One region of the Kineococcus gynurae genome, then DNA from elsewhere that is predicted to be linked to it. Evidence: riboswitches for the same ligand, from Rfam matches in the RefSeq annotation. Region 1 holds a riboswitch; the other holds the start of a gene.
What was found. A riboswitch is a leader RNA that binds a small molecule or an ion and turns the genes downstream of it on or off. The one in region 1 is predicted to bind glycine.
Positions count from the first base shown of each region.

Region 2: linked by a shared signal. The riboswitch ahead of gcvP (aminomethyl-transferring glycine dehydrogenase) and the one ahead of gcvT (glycine cleavage system aminomethyltransferase GcvT) in region 1 are both predicted to bind glycine.

Region 1 covers NZ_JBHLUI010000003.1:480,506-487,494, reverse strand. The annotation lists gene purM (phosphoribosylformylglycinamidine cyclo-ligase) at 1-564, opposite strand, end outside; gene purF (amidophosphoribosyltransferase) at 573-2,054, opposite strand; gene ACFFKU_RS03675 (hypothetical protein) at 2,103-2,453, opposite strand; gene ACFFKU_RS03670 (sterol carrier family protein) at 2,450-2,860, opposite strand; gene gcvT (glycine cleavage system aminomethyltransferase GcvT) at 2,860-3,966, opposite strand; glycine riboswitch at 4,052-4,158, opposite strand; gene ACFFKU_RS03660 (LacI family DNA-binding transcriptional regulator) at 4,190-5,227, opposite strand; gene ACFFKU_RS03655 (Gfo/Idh/MocA family protein) at 5,335-6,543, shown strand; gene ACFFKU_RS03650 (sugar phosphate isomerase/epimerase family protein) at 6,583-6,989, shown strand, end outside.
Region 2 covers NZ_JBHLUI010000001.1:70,706-77,694, forward strand. The annotation lists gene gcvH (glycine cleavage system protein GcvH) at 1-114, shown strand, start outside; gene ACFFKU_RS00345 (FHA domain-containing protein) at 228-731, shown strand; gene ftsR (transcriptional regulator FtsR) at 728-1,483, shown strand; gene ACFFKU_RS00355 (bifunctional nuclease family protein) at 1,551-2,039, shown strand; gene ACFFKU_RS00360 (MerR family transcriptional regulator) at 2,296-2,832, shown strand; gene ACFFKU_RS00365 (hypothetical protein) at 2,887-3,606, opposite strand; gene ACFFKU_RS00370 (ParA family protein) at 3,714-4,475, opposite strand; glycine riboswitch at 4,557-4,647, shown strand; gene gcvP (aminomethyl-transferring glycine dehydrogenase) at 4,745-6,989, shown strand, end outside.

The DNA.
Region 1 (6,989 bases):
CCCGGCGACGACCCGCTCGGCCCCGAGGAGCTCGTCCGCCTCGACCACGCCGGTGACGGCGCCGGCCACGTCGTACTCCTCGGCCCCGAGCAGCCCCGGGTGCTCGGCGGTCTCCCCGCCGACCAGGGCGACCCCGGCCTCCTCGCACGCACGGGCGATGCCGTCGACGATGGCCGCCATCCGCTCGGGCACGACCCGGCCGCAGGCGATGTAGTCGGTCATGAACAACGGCGTGGCCCCGCAGACCACGATGTCGTCGACGACCATGCCCACCAGGTCGAACCCGATGGTGTCGTGCTTGTCGACGGCCTGGGCCACCGCGACCTTGGTGCCCACCCCGTCGGTGCTGGTGGCGAGCAGCGGACGGCGGTAGTCCCGCAGCGCGGACACGTCGTACAGACCGGCGAACCCGCCGAAGCCACCGACCACCCCACCGAGCGCGGGCGCGGCGTGCGTGCGGGCCACGGAGGCCTTCATCAGCTCGACGGCCCGGTCCCCGGCGACGACGTCGACCCCGGCGTCGGCGTAGGTGGTGCTGCGGACGGGGGACGGCGAGGAACTCACGGGTGCGGTCACTTCCGGACGGGGGTGATGGGGATCTTGGGCGCTTCCAGCGCGTGCTTGCCGAGGCGTTCGAGGTCCGGCAGGGCCACCGGGTAGGTGCCGCTGAAGCACGCCGTGCACAGCCGCTCGCGCGGCTGTTCGGTCGCGGTGATCATCCCGTCCTCGGAGATGTAGCCCAGGGAGTCGGCGCCGATGCTCTTGCAGACGTCCTCGACCCCGAGCCCGGTGGCGATGAGCTCGGCCCGCGTCGCGAAGTCGATGCCGTAGAAGCAGGGCCAGGTCACGGGCGGGGAGGAGATGCGCACGTGCACCTCCGCCGCGCCGGCCTCGCGCAGCATCCGGATCAGGGCCCGCTGGGTGTTGCCGCGCACGATCGAGTCGTCGACGACGACGAGCTTCTTGCCGTGCACGACGTTCTTGAGCGGGTTCAGCTTCAGCCGGATGCCGAGCTGGCGGATGGTCTGGCTGGGCTGGATGAACGTCCGCCCGACGTAGGCGTTCTTGACCAGGCCCTGCCCGTAGGGGATGCCCGACTCCTCGGCGTAGCCGATGGCGGCCGGGGTCCCCGACTCCGGGGTGGGGATCACCAGGTCGGCCACGACGGGGTGCTCCCGGGCGAGGGCCCGGCCCATCTCGACGCGGGCCTCCTGCACGACCTTGCCGTTGATGGTCGTGTCCGGCCGGGCGAGGTAGACGTACTCGAAGACGCACCCCGTCGGCTTCGCCTCGGCGAAGCGCGAGGACCGCAACCCGTCGGCGTCGATGGCGATGAGCTCGCCCGGTTCGATCTCGCGGACCACGCTGGCCCCGACGATGTCCAGGGCGGCCGTCTCGCTGGCGACGACCCAGCCCCGGTCGAGCCGTCCGAGCACGAGCGGGCGGATCCCGTGCCGGTCGCGGGCGGCGTACAGGGTGTGCTCGTCCATGAAGACCAGGCTGAACGCGCCCTCGACGTGCGGGAGGATCTCCAGCGCCGTGGCCTCGAGCGTCCGGTCCGGGTCGCCCGCGAAGAGCGCGGTGATCAGCGCGGTGTCGGTGGTGTTGCCGCGGGCGATCTCACCGCGTCCGCCGGGACGGCCACCGGGCTCGCCCTCGGTGGCGCGGGTGCGCTCGGCCAGCAATTCGCGCAGGGCGAACGAGTTGGTGAGGTTCCCGTTGTGGGCGAGGGCGACCGTGCCGGCCGAGGTGGCCCCGAGCGTGGGCTGCGCGTTCTCCCAGGTGCTGCCCCCGGTCGTCGAGTAGCGCGTGTGGCCCACCGCCACCGAGCCCTGCAGAGACTCCAGCGCCGACTCGTCGAACACCTGCGAGACGAGCCCGGTGTCCTTGAAGACGAGGATCTGCTCACCGTTGCTCACGGCGATGCCGGCGGCCTCCTGCCCCCGGTGCTGCAGGGCGTAGAGACCGTAGAAGGTCAGCTTGGAGACTTCTTCCCCGGGAGCCCAGACCCCGAAGACGCCGCACGCGTCCTGGGGTCCCTTCTCTCCGGGCATGAGGTCGTGGTTCAGACGTCCGTCACCGCGGGCCACGTCAGAAGTGTGTCACACGCGGCGACGTCGCCCCGCCCGTCGTGATCTCGGCGCCCGGCCGATCGCCCGCCGTTCGCTGAGGACCGCGAGCAGGCCGCCCAGCAGCACGAAGAAGAACCCGAGGCTCACCAGGAGGTAGCCGAACAGGGCCTGCTGGCTGTACCCGCCGCTGGGCGGGGTGGTGAGCGCGATGCCCCCGGAGATGGCGAGCGCGATCAGGGCGCCGGTCACCATGAAGCTCCGGTAGCGCGGGGCCCGACGCCGGGTCACCTGCACGAACCCGGTGCCCTCCGGTTCGGTCGCCTCGTCCTCGGGCGGCCCGGGCTGCTCGGACTGCGCGGGTTCAGGGGTCGTGCTGCTCACGGGGACGACGGTACGTCACCGGAGGGTTCACCCGTGCGCAGCAGCGGCAGCAGGTCGGACAGGTCGGCGCGCAGCCCGCTGGCCCGGATCCGTCCCTCGTCCAGAGCGGCACCGAACCCGCGTTCCCCGACGACCACCTGCAGCCAGGTCACGCCGTCGGTCTCGACCACGGCGGGGGGCGTACCCCGGGTGTGCCGGGGCCCGGGCAGCACCTGGACGGCCCCGAACGGGGGCACCCGCACCTCGACGTGGTTGCCGGGGTGACGGGTGCTCAGCTCCTCCAGCGACCACCGCACCGCGGTCGCGAGCCGGCTGCGCTCCGGGGTCCGACCCGCGGCCAGGTCGGCGGCCGCGGCGAGCGCCGCGGCCCGTCCCGCGGCGGGGTCCGTCCGGCGCCGGGGCGGCACTACCGGGCCCGACGGTAGAAGGGCAGCGGCACGACCTCGACGGGCAGGCGCGTCCCGCGGACGTCGACCTCCAACGCGGTGCCCACCGCGGAGTGGGCCACGTCGACGTAGGCCATGGCCACGGGGTGGCCGAGCGTCGGCGACAGCGCCCCGCTGGTGACCTCGCCGACCGCCGCGCCGTCCGCCAGCACCCGGTACCCCTGCCGCGGGGCCCGACGCCCCTCGCCGCGCAGGCCGACCAGCACCTCGGCCGTCGGCGTGGCCGCGATGCGCCGCAACGCCTCCGCCCCGATCCAGGGGTCGGCCTTGTCGAGCTTGACCACCCGGCCGAGCCCGGCCTCGTAGGGCGAGCGGGCCGCCGTCAGCTCGTGGCCGTAGAGGGGCATGCCCGCCTCCAGCCGCAACGTGTCGCGGCAGGCCAGACCGGCCGGCACCCCGCCGAGGGGCTCGACGGCGGCGAGCGCCGCGTCCCAGACCGCGACCGCGTCGGCGACCGGGCAGAACAGCTCGAAGCCGTCCTCGCCCGTGTACCCGGTCCGCGCGAGCAGGACGTCCACCGGTCCGGCCCCGGTGCTCAGCCGAGCCGGGCGGCAGCGGTAGTACCCGAGCCCGTCCAGGTCCACGTCGAGCAGCGGCGCGAGCGCCGGGGCGGCCTGCGGCCCCTGCACCGCGACCAGCGCGGTGCTGCGACCGTCGTCGCGGACCGTCGCGTCGAAGCCCCGGACCCGCTCGGTGAGCAGTCCGGCGACGACGTCGGCGTTGGCCGCGTTGGCCACGACGAGGAACTCCTCGTCACCCAGCCGGTAGACGACGACGTCGTCGAGCACGAGTCCCTGCTCGTCGACGACCATCCCGTAGGCCGCCCGACCGAGCGGCAGGTCCGAGGCGCGCCCGACGAGAGCGGCGTCGAGGGCGGCACCGGCCGCCGGGCCGGTGACCGTGAGCTCGCCCATGTGCGACAGGTCGAAGACCCCGGCCGCCTCGCGGACGGCGGCGTGCTCGAGGAGCTGGGAGGAGTAGCGCAGGGGCATCGACCAGCCGGCGAAGTCGGTGAAGGCCGCGCCCAGGGCGGCGTGGACCTCGTGGAGGGGGGAGTTCTCGCTCACGGCAGCACCTTCCGGGTCGGTCGGGCCGCCTCGCGCGGCCCGGACGTCACCCCCTCTGTCACCCGGCGGCGGGTTCCAGAGCGGCCGTCCCACGGCGGTCCGTCGACCTGAGAGGTTCCGGGGCGGTTGCTCCTTCGGTGCCCCGGAGGTGGCGCTCGCGCGCCGGTCCAGGGGCTCTCCCGCCGTGGTTCGTGGCCGGGACGAGCCTGCCACATCCGACCCCTCAGCGTCCCCCGGACGGGGGCGGGGCGCTGGTGGCCCGCGTCACCAGCCGGGGGCGCAGGACCGTCTCCCGCGGCGGGCGCGGCCCGCCGTCGAGACGGTCGACCGCGGCCCGGACCGCGGCCCGGGCCTGTTCTGCGGGTTCCTGGCTGACCGAGGTCAGCTGCACGTGCCCGAGCCGGGCCCACGGGCTGTCGTCGTAGCCCACGACGGACATCTCGTCCGGGACCGCCCGGCCGCCCCGACCAAGGGCGTCGAGCACCCCCAGGGCGATGCGGTCGCTGGCGGCGACGATCCCCGTCACCGGGCCGTCGAGGAGGGTCGCACCGGCCCGTGCGCCGGCCGTCTCGGAGAACTCCCCCGCCTCGACGACCAGCGACGCCTCGGCCACCCCCGCCCGGCGGACCGCGGCCCGGAAGCTCTCGGTACGGGCGGTGCCGATGGGCCCGCGGCCGGCGGCCACGTGGGCCAGGGCGCGGTGCCCCAGCCCGACGAGGTGCTCGACGGCCAGCGCGATCCCCGCCTCGTCGGAGGTCCGGACGACGTCCAGCCCGACCCCTTCCACCGCCCGCCCGACCACGACGACGGGGACCCGGGCGGCCAGGTCGTCCAGATCGGCCGCGGGTAGTTCCGGGCCGAGCAGCAGCACGGCCTCGCACCGGGAGTCGAGGAGGGTCTCGACCGCCCGCGCCTCGGCCCGGGCCGCGGTGACCGGGCTCAGGACGAGCTCGTACCCGGCCTCGTCGGCCGCGGCCTGCACCCCTTCGGCCAGCTCCGCGTGGAAGGCGTTGCGCAGGGTCAGGGTGAGCCCCAGCAGGTTGGTGCGGCGCCGGGCCAGCAGGCTCGCCGACCGGCTGGCCCGGTAGCCCAGCTCCTCCGCGGCGCGCAGCACCCGCGCGGTGGTCTCGGCGCTCGGACCGGGGGCGCCGCGCAGGGCCAGCGAGACGGTGCCCTTGGAGATCCCCGCGTGCCGGGCGACGTCGTTGATCGTGGGGCGGCGGGCCGACGAGCCCCCGGGTCCGGATTCGGTGCTTGACACCCGACGCTCCCTCCTCGCATGCTGGTGACGCCACTTTAAACCGGTTTAAAAGCGCTCGTCCAGGGTCGGACGCCGCAGCCGGTCCACCTCCCCCCGAAGGATCCCTCATGACCTCCTCCCCCCTGGGCGTGGCCGTCATCGGCGCCGGCATGGCCGGACGTGCCCACATCGCCGGCTACCGCACCGCCTCGACGTTGGCCGGCGGCCCCTTCGGGGACGACCTGACCGAGGTCCGCCTGGTCGCCGTGGCCGACGCCCACGAGCCATTCGCGGTGGCCGCGGCCCGTCGCTACGGCTACGAACGCGCCGAGACCACCTGGCAGGCCGTGGCCGAGAACGAGGACGTGCACGCCGTCAGCGTCGTCGTCGCGAACCACCTGCACCGCGAGATCGTCGAGGGCCTGCTGGCCGCGGGCAAGCACGTCCTCTGCGAGAAACCCCTGGCCCCGAGCGTCGCCGACGCCGAGGCGATGGTGGCGGCCTCCGACGCGCACCCGGACCAGGTGGCCGCCGTCGGCTTCACCTTCCGCCGCTCCCCGGCCATCACCGCGATCCGCGAGCAGCTGACCAACGGGCATCTGGGCGCGGTCCGGCACTTCAACGGGCACTACTGGTGCGACTACGCGACGAACCCCGACGCCCCCATGAGCTGGCGCTACGAGGGGGGGCCCGGGTCCGGGGCCCTGGCCGACATCGGCAGCCACGTCATCGACCTGGGTGAGTTCCTGTGCGGGCCGCTGGAGTCGGTGCGCGGCACGGTCTTCTCGACCGTCACGACCCGCCGGCCCAAGCCCAGCGGGGTCGTGGTCGGGCACGCGCTGGCCGAGGTCACCGAGGAGTTCGGCGAGGTCGGCAACGAGGACCTCGTGACCTTCACCGCGACCTTCGCCTCGGGAGCGACGGGAACCTTCTCGGTGTCCCGCATCGCGCACGGCCTACCCAACGGCCTCGGGTTCGAGATCTTCACCGAGAACGGGGCCGCGAGCTTCGACCTGAACCGGACGGGTGAGTTCCGCATCGCCGACTCCACCGCCCCGGGCGTCGTCAACGGTTACCGCGACGTCCTCGTCGGGCCCGCCCACCCCTACGTGGCCGGTGGCCTGGCCATGGACTTCCCCTCGGTCGGCCACGGCCAGAACGACTTCTTCGTGTTCCAGTGCCGCGCCTTCCTCAACGAGGTCGCCGGCGGTGTCGGCACCCCGATCGGCGACCTCCCCGTGGTGCCGCCGCTGCGGCACGGCCTGCACAACCTGCGGGTGATCGACGCGGTGACCCGCGCCGCCGCCGGATCCGTCGAGACCGTCCCCGCCGACTGACCTCCCCGAGAACCCCCGCACGAGAACCGGAGCCCCGTCATGAAACTCGGCGTCTACAACGCGATCCTGCACGACCGGTCCCTGCCCGAGGCCCTCGAGGTGATCTCCGGCCTCGGCCTGCAGGGCATCGAACTGAACAGCGGCGGTTTCCTCCCCGCGACCCACATCCCGACCTTCGACGACATCCTCGTCAGCGACACCGCCCGCGACGACTTCCTCGGCCTGTTCGAGGGCACGGGCGTCGAGATCGCCGGGTTGAACTGCAACGGCAACCCCCTGCACCCGAACCCGGTCGTCGGCGAGAAGCACGCCGAGGACGTCCGCCGTTCCGTCCGCCTGGCCCACCGGCTCGGGCAGCACCGGGTCGTGACCATGTCCGGCCTTCCCGGTGGGGAACCCGGTGCGACGCGGCCGAACTGGGTCGTCAACGCGTGGAACTCGGCGGC
Region 2 (6,989 bases), on a different contig from region 1:
CTGGTGAACTCCGACGCCTACGGCGAGGGCTGGATGTTCACGCTGACCCCCGACGACCCCTCCGAGGTCGACGCGCTGCTCGACGCCGAGGGGTACCGCGGCCACATCGGCTGAGCCGCAGTCGCTAGGCTGTGCGGTGATCGCATGACTGCGGTCAGTCGTCGGGCCTCCGGTGGGCCCGTCACGGAGCGGGGTCCGGTTCAGGTCGGGTGCGAGGAGTGAACGCTATGTCTCCGTCGGAGGACAGCCCGGAGCGTGCGGAACGCCCGGCCGACTCCACCATGTCCTTCGCCGGCCTCGTCCTGCCGGAGGTGCACGACCCGGTCGAGGGCGGCCTCTCGCGCGAGGACCTCGAGGCCGTCGAGGCGCTCCCGCCCGGGTCGGCGCTGCTGCTGGTGCGCCGCGGCCCGAACGCCGGGGCGCGCTTCCTGCTCGACGCCGAGCGCACGTCCGCCGGGCGTCACCCGGACGCGGACATCTTCCTCGACGACGTCACCGTCTCCCGCAAGCACGCCGAGTTCGTGCGTCACCCGGACCCGGCGCGGGGTCCCTCGTTCCGGGTCCGCGACGTGGGCAGCCTGAACGGCACCTACGTCAACCGCGAGCGGATCGACGACGTCGTCCTGCGCACCAACGACGAGGTCCAGATCGGCAAGTTCCGGATGGAGTTCCACGCCTCGCAGCGCAGCGCGGACGCGGGGGAGACCGGGACCCCGGGCACCCCCGCGTGAACGCGAGCACCGCTCGGGCCGGCGAGTACGGCAGCTCCGCCGCGACGATGACCATCGGCGAGGTCCTGGCCCTGCTGACCCACGACTTCCCCGACGTCACCATCTCCAAGATCCGCTTCCTGGAGGACCAGGGGCTGGTCGAGCCGACCCGGACCCCGGCCGGCTACCGCAAGTTCTCGGCCGACGACGTCGAACGGCTGCGCTACGTGCTGGCCGCCCAGCGCGACCACTACCTGCCGCTCAAGATCATCCGGGAGCACCTGGACGCGCTGGACCGCGGGTTGCAGCCGCCGCCGCTGCCGGGCTCCTCGCCGCGCGCCCCGGAGGTCGTCGGGCCGGCCGACGTGCCAGGTGCGTCCCGCTTCGACGGTCGTGCGGCCCGGCTGCGACTCACCCGCTCGGAGCTGCTGCGCGAGTCCGGCGTGGAGGCCGAGCTGCTGGAGGCCCTGGAGGGTTTCGGCGTGCTGGCCCCGGCTCCGGGCGGCCCCTGGTACGACGGGGAGGCCCTGGAGGTCCTGCGGGCCGCGGCCGAGCTCGCGGCCCACGGCATCGAGGCCCGGCACCTGCGCATGTTCCGCACGGCCGCCGAGCGCGAGGTGGGGCTGGCCGAGCAGATCGTCGCTCCGCTCCAACGTGGCCGGACGGCCGAGGCCTCGGCCCGGGTGGAGGAGACGGCGCGCGAGGTGTCGGCCGCCTGCCTGCGGCTGCACACCGCCCTGGTGGCGAGCGGGCTGGCCCGGCTGACGTCCTGATCGGAGCCGGGCCGCCGCACCCAGGGGGGTGACTGGCGCCGCCGGGGGCGCGGGGTACGGTGCAGACGTGCGCGCGCTCGATGTCGTCGGTGTCCGGGTCGAGATGCCCTCCAACAACCCGATCGTCCTGCTGCGGGAACGCGGCGGCGACCGCTACCTCCCCATCTGGATCGGTGCGCCGGAGGCCTCGGCGATCGCCTTCGCCCAGCAGGGCGTCGTCCCGCCGCGGCCGCTGACCCACGACCTGCTCAAGGACGTCATCGAGGCCCTGGGGCGGACGCTCACCGAGGTCCGCATCGTCGAGATGCGCGACAACGTCTACTACGCCGAGCTGGTCTTCGACTCGGGGCAGAAGGTCAGCTCCCGCACCTCCGACGCCATCGCCCTGGCCCTGCGCGTCGGCTGCCCGATCGTCGGGGACGAGGCGGTCCTGGACTCGGGGGGCGTGCCCGTCCCCGACGAGGACGAGGACGAGGTCGAGAAGTTCCGGGAGTTCCTCGACCAGATCACGCCGGAGGACTTCGAGTCCGACCCGGGGCCGGACCCCCGGCCCTGACCGGTCCGACGCGCGGCGGGGCACCCGCCGCCGAAGCCGCGCTCCGACCCGCCGCGCGCCTCGTTGACGCTCCGGGGGTCGCGTTCTACGGTCGGACGAGTACTCAGGGTGTGCCCAGCCGGGCGCCGGCGGGTGCGTCGAGGAGGAGGACGGCGTGAGCAGACGTGGCGATGCTGTCGCACAGCCAGCTGTCGCACGGCCGGCCGTCGCGCGGACCGCGCGGGCGGAGAAGCCCACGGCGACGGGCTCGCAGGGTCTGCTGTTCGCCGAAGACCTGCCCGACCTCGACGAGGAGGTCGGCTACCGCGGTCAGACCGCCTGCAAGGCCGCCGGCATCACCTACCGCCAGCTCGACTACTGGGCCCGGACCGGGCTCGTCGAGCCCGGGGTGCGCGGGGCCAACGGCTCCGGATCCCAACGGCTCTACGGCTTCCGCGACATCCTCGTGCTGAAGGTCGTCAAGCGTCTCCTGGACACCGGGGTGTCCTTGCACCAGATCCGGACCGCGGTGACCCACCTGCGCGAGCGCGGGGTCGAGGACCTGGCCCAGATCACGCTCATGAGCGACGGGGCCAGTGTCTACGAGTGCACGTCCGCCGACGAGGTGGTCGACCTCGTGCAGGGTGGTCAGGGCGTCTTCGGGATCGCGGTGGGTCGCGTGTGGCGCGAGGTCGAGGGGGAACTGGCCTCGCTGCCCTCGGAGCGTCGGGCCCCCCTTGAGGACGCCCCGACGCTCGACCTGGCCGCCGCCGACGAGCTCGGCGCCCGCCGGCGGGCCCGCGAGGCCGGCTGACCCTTTCCCCCGGCCGGGCACCGCCGACGGCTCACCGGGGTCGGTCGGTGTCGCTCAGTCGATGAGGTAGGGCTTCGCCAACGCGCGGACCGCGAACGGATCCGTCACCCAGTCGTGCGCGTCGGGCAGCCAGATCACCGCGGCGAGCAGGGCGTCGGCCCACGTCCGCAGCAGCTCGTCGAGGTCGGCCCGCCAGCCGTGCTGGTAGGAATCCCCCTCGTCGCCGAGCTCGAGCTGCTCCAGCACCGCGACCCCGTGACCGAGCCGGACCGCGAGCAGTTCCTCGGTCCGGGCGAACACCGGCAGCAGGCCAGGCGGGGTGGGCGCCCCCAGGGCTCCGCCCCCGGCGACCCGGTCCACGGCGTCGGCCAGGGACAACGGGACCCACCCGCCGGGACCGACCGAGGGGGTCGTCCGCCCGTACCGGCGGCGGACCGGCTCGACCCCGTCGACGAGCGACCACCACGCCCGGGCCGCGGCCGGGATGGGGAGTCCGAGGCGGTCCTCGGCGGCGTCCAGCTCCGCGGCGGCGACGCCGGGGCGCAGGCGGGCGGCGATGTCGGCGCCGACCCGGGTCCACTGCTGACGCAGGGCGTGCAGGCGGCGTTCCACCGCGGCGTGGACCAGGTCCTCGGCCTCGGCGACCGGCGTCGATCCGGGCGGGTCGGAAGGTCGGGCCGGAGGGGTCACGGTGAGGTCCACCGACAGGTCGAGCACCGTCCGGGGTTCGCCGGGACGCGCGTCCGCACCGGGGCCCGCCTCCGACGTGGTCACCCGACCTCCCTCGGTCCCGCCACCGTGGCGATCTCTGCTCACGTCAAGTTACCGCGCGCGCCCACCGCGGGCCCGGTGAGGTCGCGACCGGCCGCGGCTGGACCGGCTCAGCGGGCGTCCATGATCCGGTCGAGGATCTCCTCGAACCGGGTCGCCAGCTGCCGGGCCCCGACCCCCTTCACGCGGTGCACGGGGAGCCCCGCGCCCTGCGCCTGCCCGATCGCCGCCCGGTCGGGTAGCGGGTCCAGCACCAGGTACCCGGCGATCTCGCGCAGTTCCTCGAGGCGGAAGCGCTGCTCGGGGGAGCGGGGGTTGTAGCGGTTCACGAGGATGCCCACCGGACGCGGTCCCCGGCGCAGCGCCGCCACCTCGCGCAGGGTCCGGTCGACCGCGGCGACCGAGAACCGGCTGGCGTCGGAGACCACGAGCAGGAGGTCGCTGGCGGCCCAGGCCGAACGGGTCAGGCCGCCGAGCGAGGGCGGGCAGTCCAGCAGGGCCAGGTCGTGCTCGCCGATCTTGCGCAGCGCCCGCCGCAGGTGCTCCAGGGCCTCGCCGTCGGGTTCGGGGACGTCGAGCATGGCCGAGTCGGACGTGCCGGTCAGGACGTCGAGCATCCCGGGGTGGTCCGAGGCCCACCCGCTCGGGGCCACGGCCGCCTCGGCGATCTTGCGTTTGGGGGAGGCGAGCACGCTGGCCACGTCGTGGTCACGGTGCGCGGTGACGTCGAGCCCGGTGGTCGCGTCCGCCTGCGGGTCGAGGTCGACGACGAGGGTGGGGACCTGGCGTTCCAGTGCGGCCGAGGCCAGTCCGAGGACGACGGACGTCTTGCCGACGCCGCCTTTGGCACTGCTGATCGCGACGGTCACCACGGCGGTCAACCTACAAGTCGGGGGTGTCGCGCCGGCGACGGCACGCAGAACCGGAGGCGACTAGACTCGGGCCCTGGCCGTCCATCCCGCGCGGGAGAGACCCCGGAGCCACCGGGGCGCCGAAGGGGCAACATCCCCGGAACCTCTCAGGCCACCGGACCGCGTGGAGCAGGCCGCTCTGAAGGCACCCGTCGACACGGCCGCGTCCGTGCCCGGCGGCCCGACAGACGGGGGGTCCCTCGACCGACCCGACCCGCAGGAGTTCTCCGATGACCCTGACCGCTCCCGCCCCGACCACGCCGGCCGAGCCGCCCGCCGGGACCCCCCGTCCCGAGCGCACGCTGACCGCCACCGCCCTGCCCTTCAGCGGTCGGCACATCGGCCCCCGCGGCGCCGAGATCGCGACCATGCTCGCCGCGGTCGGCGTCGCCTCCACCGACGAGCTGCTCGACCGGGCCGTCCCGGCCGGGATCCGGGACTCGGCGCTGGCGCTGCCCGAGGCCCTGGACGAGTCGGCCGTCACCGCCGAGCTGCGGGCGCTGGCCGCCCGCAACACCGTGGTCCCCTCGCTGATCGGGCTCGGCTACCACGGGACCCGGACCCCGGCCGTGGTGCGGCGCAACGTCCTGGAGAACCCGTCCTGGTACACGGCCTACACGCCCTACCAGCCCGAGATCTCCCAGGGGCGGCTCGAGGCCCTGCTGAACTTCCAGACCACGGTGACCGATCTGACCGCCCTGCCGGTCGCCGGAGCCTCCCTGCTCGACGAGGCGACCGCCGCCGCGGAGGCCATGACCCTGACCCGGCGGGTCTCCAAGGCGGCGCGCGACGCCGTCTTCGCGGTGGACGCCGACGTGCTTCCCCAGACTCTCGCCGTGCTGCGCACGCGGGCCGTCCCGCTGGGCATCGAGCTGGTCACCCTCGACCTCGACGCCGAGGACCCGTTGGCCGCGCTGGGGGAGCGGGCCGTGTTCGGCCTGCTGGCCCAGTACCCGGGCACCTCGGGGCGGGTGCGCGACCTGTCCGACCTGACCGGGGCGGCCCACGAGCGCGGGGCGCTCGTCGTCGTGGCCGCCGACCTGCTGGCCCTGACGCTGCTGCGCGCGCCAGGGGAGTTCGGCGCCGACGTGGCCGTCGGGTCGGCCCAGCGTTTCGGGGTCCCGATGATGGCCGGCGGTCCGCACGCCGGGTACCTGGCCGTCCGCAAGGGGCTGGAGCGGTCGCTGCCCGGTCGCATCGTCGGGGTCTCCACCGACGCCGACGGCGCCCCCGCCTACCGGCTCGCACTGCAGACCCGGGAGCAGCACATCCGCCGGGACAAGGCGACCTCGAACATCTGCACCGCCCAGGTCCTGCTGGCCGTGATGGCCGGGTGCTACGCCGTCTGGCACGGGCCGGAGGGGTTGCGCCACATCGCCTCCCGGGTCGCGCTCACCGCCGGGACGCTGGCCGCCGAGCTGCGCGCCGGGGGCGTGGAGGTCGTCCACGACGAGTTCTTCGACACCGTCCTGGCCCGGGTTCCCGGGCGCGCCGACGAGGTCCTCGCCCGGGCCCTCGACGCGGGCGTGAACCTGCGCCGGGTGGACGCGGACACCGTCGGGGTCACGGTCGACGAGACCACCGACGCCGGTCACGTCAGCGCCGCGCTGGCCGGGTTCGGTCTGCCCCCGCTGCAGCTGGACGACCCGGCCGAGGACGGTCTGCCGGAGGCGTTGCGGCGCACCTCGGAGTTCCTGACCCACCCGGTGTTCGCCCAGCACCGTTCCGAGACCCAGATGCTGCGCTACCTCAAGCGCCTGGCCGACCTGGACTACGCGCTGGACCGCGGGGCGATCCCGCTCGGTTCCTGCACCATGAAGCTGAACGCGACGACCGAGCTGGAACCGGTCTCGTGGCCCGAGTTCGCCGACCTGCACCCCTACGCCCCGGCCGACCAGCTGGCCGGGACCGCGGCGCTGGTCGAGGACCTGTCGGCGATGCTCGCCGAGGCGACCGGGTACGACGCGGTCTCGTTGCAGCCCAACGCCGGATCGCAGGGGGAGTTCGCCGGCTTGCTGGCGATCCGGGCCTACCACGTGGCCCGGGGCCAGGCCGAGCGGCGCATCTGCCTCATCCCGTCGTCGGCGCACGGGACGAACGCGGCCAGCGCGGTCATGGCGGGGCTCAAGGTCGTGGTGGTGGCCTGCGACGAGCTCGGCAACGTCGACCTGGACGATCTGCGGCGCAACGTGTCCGAGCACGCCGACGATCTCGCCGCGATCATGGTCACCTACCCCTCGACCCACGGCGTGTACGAGGAGTCCATCAGCGAGGTCTGCGCCCTGGTCCACGACGCCGGGGGGCAGGTCTACGTCGACGGGGCCAACCTCAACGCCCTCGTCGGCCTCGCCCGGCCGGGCCGGTTCGGCGCCGACGTGTCGCACCTGAACCTGCACAAGACGTTCTGCATCCCGCACGGCGGGGGCGGCCCCGGGGTGGGCCCGGTCGCGGTGCGTTCCCATCTCGCGGAGTTCC